DNA from 2 places in the Stenotrophomonas sp. SBJS02 genome. Region 2 is predicted to be linked to the other one. Evidence: predicted binding sites of a transcription regulator. Region 2 holds the regulator's gene; the other holds the start of a gene.
What was found. Region 2 encodes HrcA, which represses chaperone genes, less so after heat shock. Its sites were predicted from a motif close to TTNGCACTCNNNNNNNNNGAGTGCNAA; they were not measured.
Positions count from the first base shown of each region.

Region 1: FQS62_RS19870 (co-chaperone GroES) is a predicted target of HrcA. The motif match lies at 1,676-1,702, and genes of this name have one in related genera.

Region 1 is NZ_CP109812.1:4,302,492-4,305,902, reverse strand. It holds gene FQS62_RS19875 (endonuclease) at 1-1,397, opposite strand, end outside; gene FQS62_RS19870 (co-chaperone GroES) at 1,749-2,036, shown strand; gene groL (chaperonin GroEL) at 2,118-3,411, shown strand, end outside.
Region 2 is NZ_CP109812.1:1,894,654-1,898,064, reverse strand. It holds gene dnaK (molecular chaperone DnaK) at 1-182, opposite strand, end outside; gene grpE (nucleotide exchange factor GrpE) at 365-880, opposite strand; gene hrcA (heat-inducible transcriptional repressor HrcA) at 944-2,008, opposite strand; gene recN (DNA repair protein RecN) at 2,124-3,411, shown strand, end outside.

The DNA of each region.
Region 1 (3,411 bases), 2.4 Mb from region 2:
CCCGGGTAACCGCCGCTGCCGCCGCCCTGGCCGTTGTTGGCCTCGGTGGCGCGCTCGCCGCAGTTGGCGTCGCACTTGCCGAACGGCTTGTTGCCACGGTCGGCGTTCCACTGCGCGTCGGTCAGGTACAGCATGTGGGTGTCGGTATACGGTGCGTAAGGCAGGCCCTTGTCACCGGTGGTGCTGGCAAAGCCCAGCGAGTTCGGCCAGGTGTGCTCGCGGTTGTACTTCAGGCCACTGCCGCTGCCGGCGCGGTCGGTCACCTTGGCGTAGCTGCGGTTGCGGTACGCATCCAGGATCCTGCCGCTGTTGTTCGGATCCTCGTCGGCGATTTCCAGGATGGTCCACGTACTGGTGCCCGAGCCGCTGTACGGGTAGGCGGTGTGGCCCTTGATGGTGGCGTGCAGCGAGCAGCGCAGCTGGCTGGGGCTGCTGGTGTTGACCCTGGAGTAGTAACCGGCCGGCACGCCGGGGTTGCCCGGGTCCGGATTGCCGCCGGTGGTTGCCACGGTGAAGGCGATGCGGCTGTCGGCAGCCGGGTGTGCGCCCTGCAGGTCGGTGATGCGCGCGGCGCGGATGTCGAAGCGGCAGGCTTCACCGGCCACCAGCGCGGTGTTGGTGGACAGCTTCACATTGCGGCCGCTGGCCGGGTAGGTCAGTGGCACGCTGCCGGAAGTGCCGCAGCTCAGCGCGAAGGCGCCGCTGGCCAGGTTCACCGTCTCGCTGAACACCACTTCCAGGTCGGCGGCGGCCGGGAAGGTGCTGCTGCCCTGTGCCGGGGTGGTGGTGGAGACCGACGGCGGCGTGTTCGGACCAGGGGTACCGCCACCGCTGAAGGTCTGGCCGTTGTTGCAGCTGCCAAACGTCTGCTTGGCCGATTCGGCCCAGGTGAAGTGGGCGTACTGGCTGCCGTTGCCGGTCAGCTGCAGCGAGGTGCCCGGCGCCGTGCTGTTGGTCTCGGCCACCGGAATGTTCTGGCTGGTCATGCCGGCGGCAGGGCCACCGGAGGCAGTGATGGCGCCCTCGTAGCTGAGGAACTGGACCACCTTGCCGCTGGCATCGACCAGGGCGATGCCGTCGTTCGGGCCGTTCTGGAGGCCGTTGGTCGGGTAGTTGACCACGGCGATGCTGGCGCTGCCGCAGCCAGCGGCGGTGCCGGCCGGGACCGGGTTGTTGGCGTAGACCGTGGCCGCCGAAGGATTGCTGCCGTTGTAGAGGTAGAGGCGGTAGCCGGACAGGTCCTCGCCCGCGGTAGCGACCACTTCGATGGCTTCGCCGACGTCACCGGCGGCGGTGCTGTCGTCGTAATGCAGTTCGTTGATGAAGACCTCGGCCTGGGCCGGCGCGGCGGCCAGCGCCAGCAGGCAGGCGGCGGCAAGCGGGGACAGCAATCGCATCGACTACTCCTTGTGATTGGGAATGCGCGGCCGAGCCTAAGGCCGATCCAGTGACACTTTGTCGTAAATGAACGTCAGATATCTGACAGTGGGACATCTATCACTAAATAGCACCCCATGCCCCCTTGGCTTGCCGCACTGCATCCCTATACAGGCGTCCACGCAGGGAGGCAGGTTTCCCGGTCCCGAGAAAAATTTCGGGATCAGCCCTTGAAAGGCCTGTGGAGGTCTCCATCTCTGTCGTGCTCCCGACTTGTCGGGCTTTTTCACGCGCGTTGCTGGCACTCGCCTGGTACGACTGCTAACATCGCCGGACTTTTTTAGACCAATCAATAACTTAAGAGGTCTCTCATGAGCATCAAGCCGCTGCACGACCGCGTTGTGGTCAAGCCGATCGAAGCCGACGAAATCTCCGCCGGTGGCATCGTCATTCCGGATTCGGCCAAGGAAAAGTCCACCAAGGGTGAAGTCGTGGCCGTCGGCCCGGGCAAGCCGCTGGACAACGGCAGCGTGCGCGCTCCGTCGCTGAAGGTCGGCGACAAGGTCATCTACGGCCAGTACGCCGGCAGCTCGTACAAGAGCGAAGGCGTCGAGTACAAGGTCCTGCGCGAAGACGACGTGCTCGCCGTCATCGGCTGAGCCTCGGCGCGACCTGTTTTTCTGTAAGACATCCCCTTTCGTCGCCGGGCCCGGCCCGGTGCAAACATCGAGGTAATCGCAATGGCTGCCAAGGATATTCGTTTCGGTGAAGACGCCCGTTCGCGCATGGTGCGCGGCGTCAACGTTCTCGCCAATGCCGTCAAGGCCACCCTGGGCCCGAAGGGCCGCAACGTCGTTCTGGAAAAGAGCTTCGGCGCGCCGACCATCACCAAGGACGGCGTGTCCGTCGCCAAGGAAATCGAACTGGCTGACAAGTTCGAGAACATGGGCGCGCAGATGGTGAAGGAAGTTGCTTCGCGCACCAACGACGACGCCGGCGACGGCACCACCACCGCCACCGTGCTGGCCCAGGCCCTGATCCGCGAAGGCGCCAAGGCCGTTGCCGCCGGCATGAACCCGATGGACCTGAAGCGCGGTATCGACAAGGCCGTCGTGGCCGCCGTCTCCGAGCTGAAGAACATCTCCAAGCCGACCGCCGACGACAAGGCGATTGCCCAGGTCGGTACCATCTCGGCCAACTCGGACGAGTCGATCGGCCAGATCATCGCTGACGCGATGAAGGAAGTCGGCAAGGAAGGCGTCATCACCGTTGAAGAAGGCTCGGGCCTGGACAACGAGCTGGACGTGGTCAAGGGCATGCAGTTCGACCGCGGCTACCTGTCCCCGTACTTCATCAACAACCAGCAGTCGCAGACCGCTGACCTGGATGACCCGTACATCCTGCTGCACGACAAGAAGATCTCCAACGTCCGTGACCTGCTGCCGGTGCTGGAAGGCGTCGCCAAGGCCGGCAAGCCGCTGCTGATCGTTGCCGAAGAAGTCGAAGGCGAAGCGCTGGCCACCCTGGTGGTCAACACCATCCGTGGCATCGTCAAGGTCGTGGCCGTCAAGGCTCCGGGCTTCGGCGACCGTCGCAAGGCGATGCTGGAAGACATGGCCGTGCTGACCGGCGGCACCGTGATCTCCGAAGAAGTGGGTCTGTCGCTGGAAAAGGCCACCATCAAGGACCTGGGCCGCGCCAAGAAGGTGCAGGTCTCCAAGGAAAACACCACCATCATTGATGGCGTGGGTGACAAGGCTGCCGTCGACGCACGCGTCGGCCAGATCAAGACCCAGATCCAGGACACCTCCTCGGACTACGATCGCGAGAAGCTGCAGGAACGCGTGGCCAAGCTGGCCGGCGGCGTTGCCGTGATCAAGGTCGGTGCTTCGACCGAAATCGAAATGAAGGAAAAGAAGGATCGCGTCGACGACGCCCTGCACGCGACCCGTGCAGCCGTTGAAGAAGGCGTGGTCCCGGGCGGCGGCGTTGCCCTGGTCCGTGCGGTCACCGCGCTGGCCGGCCTGAAGGGTG
Region 2 (3,411 bases):
TTGGTGACGGCCTGGCGCTTGGCCGAGGCGCCGACCAGGACTTCGCCGTCCTTGGTGTAGGCGACGATCGACGGGGTGGTGCGATCGCCTTCCGAATTCTCGATGACGCGGGCCTTGCCGCCGTCCATGATCGCCACGCACGAGTTGGTGGTGCCGAGGTCGATACCAATGATCTTGCCCATGGGGGAGACTCCTGAGGATGCTTGTTGGTGTCAGTCCGGCCGTTCGGCCGGTGGATGAATACGATGTGGGGGAGGCTCGTGGAACATTCAAGCCACCTCCCGAACGCTGTGTTCAGCGCCTGGAAAAGCTTGCCAGGCGTTGCCTGGCGCGACCGCGGCCGGGCATCACCCGGCACGGCCGATCAGTCGGCGGCCACCACCACCAGCGCCGGCCGCAGCAGGCGCCCGTTGAGCAGGTAGCCCTTCTGGAACACGGTCACCACGCTGCCCGGGGCGGCGCCCGGCGCCGGCACCTGGCTGATGGCCTGGTGGTGTTCCGGATTGAACGGCTGGCCGGTCGGATCCAGCAGGACCAGACCGTTGTCGGCGGCGACCTTCAGCAGCTGCTTGTAGGTCAGCTCCAGGCCTTCGCGCAGCGGATGCGGGTCGTCGCCAGCCGCCTTCAGGCCTGCATCCAGGCTGTCGAATACCGGCAGCAGCTCGCCCAGCAGCTTCTCGTTGGCGAACTTGCGGGCCTGATCGATGTCACGGGCAACGCGCTTGCGCTGGTTCTCCAGGTCGGCGCGCTCACGCAGCGCATCGGCCCTGACCTGCTCAACTTCGGCGCGCAGGCGCTCAACTTCGTCGTTGACGCCGGCGGTGGCGGCCGCATCGGCGGCACTCTGCTGGGATTCGATATCTGGATGTTCGTGGTTCATGTCTGGGTCCCTGGCGGTCAATCTCCGCCTCCACCCACCCTAGTGTGGGCGGGATGCTGCGTTTCAAGCGTCGGATGTTCCGGGAGTGCGCCCGGCCGGTGAAAAGGCTGCGCCGAGTACATCGGCGGTGGCCTGGACCAGCGGGATCATGCGGTCGTAGGCCATCCGCTTGGGGCCGATCACGCCCAGCACGCCCAGCACCTGGCCATTGGCGGTGTACGGGGCGGTGACCAGCGAGACGCCCTGCAGCGGCATCATCCCGGTCTCCTCGCCGATGAAGATGCGCACGCCCGGCGCCTGGATGGTCCGCTCCAGCAGCTGCAGGATCTCGCGCTTGCTGGAGAACAGCTCGAACAGCTCGCGCAGGCGCTCCAGGTCGGACAGGTCCTGCACCCCCATCAGACGGGTCTGGCCGGCCACCAGCATGTCGTCGGCAGCCGGCTGCAGGGCCTGCTCGGCCAGCTCGATGCTGTGCGCCAGCAGCTGCTCCAGCTCGGAACGGGCGTCGCGCAGCTCCAGCAGCAGGCGGGTGCGGATCTCGGCCATCGGCAGGCCAGCGAAATGGGCATTGAGGTAGTTGGCCACCTGCTCCAGCTGGCCCGGCGCGAACTCCTGGCGGGTCTCGATGACCCGGTTCTGCACCTCGTTGTCGGCAAACACCAGGATCGCCAGCACCCGGCGCCCGTCCAGCGCCACGAAATCGATCTGGCGGAAGGCGAACTGCTCGCGCCGCGGCGCGCTGACCACGCCGACGAAGTGGCTCATCGCCGACAGCAGCTCCGAGGCGCTGCCAAGCAGGGCCTGGGTGCTGCCACCGCCGGCCAGTTCCTGGCGCAGCCGGGCCAGTTCGCCCTCGCCCGGCGGCTGCATCTGCAGCAGGCTGTCGACGAACACCCGGTAACCGTGCGCGGTCGGGATGCGGCCGGCCGAGGTGTGCGGCGACGCCAGCAGCCCCAGGTCCTCCAGGTCGCCGAGGATGTTGCGGATGGTGGCCGGGCTGACCTCCAGGCCGGCCACGCGCGCCAGTGTCTGCGAGCCGACCGGCTCGCCGTCCTGGATGTACCGCGCGATCAGCGTGCGCAGCAGATGGCGCGCACGTGGGGCAAGCTGGTCGGGAGAACCGTGCATGGAATCAACCTGTGAGACACGGACACTAGATAATGGCGACGCATCACCTTGGCAAGTCATTGGACCTCCCTCGCGCGCGTGCTAGCGTTGCGCGGCTGCTGATACCCCCTTACCCATGCTCAGACATCTTTCGATCAAGGATTTCGCCGTCGTCCGCGCCACCGAACTGGAGTTCGGGCCAGGCATGACCGTGGTTTCAGGCGAGACCGGCGCCGGCAAGTCGCTGATGGTCGACGCGCTGGGCTTCCTGTCCGGCCTGCGCGCCGACAGCGGCGTGGTCCGCCACGGCGCCGCCCGCGCCGAGCTTTCGGCCGAGTTCGCGCTGGACCAGCTGCAGGCCGCACGCCAGTGGCTGGCCGACAACGAGCTGGACGATGAGGAGCAGTGCCAGCTGCGCCGGGTGATCCGCGCCGATGGCGGTTCGCGGGCCTGGATCAATGGCCGACCGGTGACCCTGGCGCAGCTGGGCGACCTGGCCTCGCTGCTGGTGGAGATCCATGGCCAGCACGAACAGCAGGCCCTGCTGACGCGCCCGTCGCAGCTGGCCCTGCTGGATGCCTATGCCGGCAACGAGAACGAGCGCCGCCAGGTCCGCCGCGCCGCTGGCGCATGGCAGGCGCTGGTCGATGAATCGCTGGCCCTGTCGCAACAGGGCGACGTCAGTGACCGGATCGGCTTCCTGGAGCACCAGCTGCGCGAGCTGGACCGCGAGGACCTGGAACCCGAATCGATTGCCGCACTCGGCGCCAGCCACCGTCGCCAGGCCCATGCCAGCGCCCTGCTGAGCGCCTGCCAGGCCGCCAGCAACCAGCTCAACGGCGACGACGGCAGCTCTGCGCTGGACCTGCTGCAGCAGGTGCGCCACGAGCTGTCGCGCCTGATCGAGCACGACCCGCGCCTGGGCGAGGTGGACGGCCTGATCGAGAACGCCTCGATCCAGCTTCACGAAGCCCTGTCGCTGCTGGACCGGGTGCATGACGACCTCGACGCCGACCCGGAACAGTTCGAGGAGAACGAGCGCCGCCTGGGCCGCCTGCACGACCTGGCCCGCAAGCACCGCGTGCCGATGGACGAACTGGGCGCGCAGCGCGAGCGCATGCACGCCGAAGTGGAGCAGCTGCGCGGCGCCGACGAACGCCTGCAGCGCCTGGCCGGCGAGATCGACAAGGCCGCCGCCGCCTGGCGCGCACAGGCCGACGTGCTGACCGCCAGCCGTCGCAGCGCTGCGGCCGAACTGTCGGCCACCACCACCGGCATCATCGCCGAGCTGGGCATGGGTGGCGGCCAGTTCCTGATCGAGCTGGAGCCCCAGGATTCCGGCAAGCCCGACCCGCAGGGTGCCGAACGGGTGGAGTTCCTGGTGGCGGCCAACGCCGGCCAGCCGCCGCGCGCCCTGCGCAAGG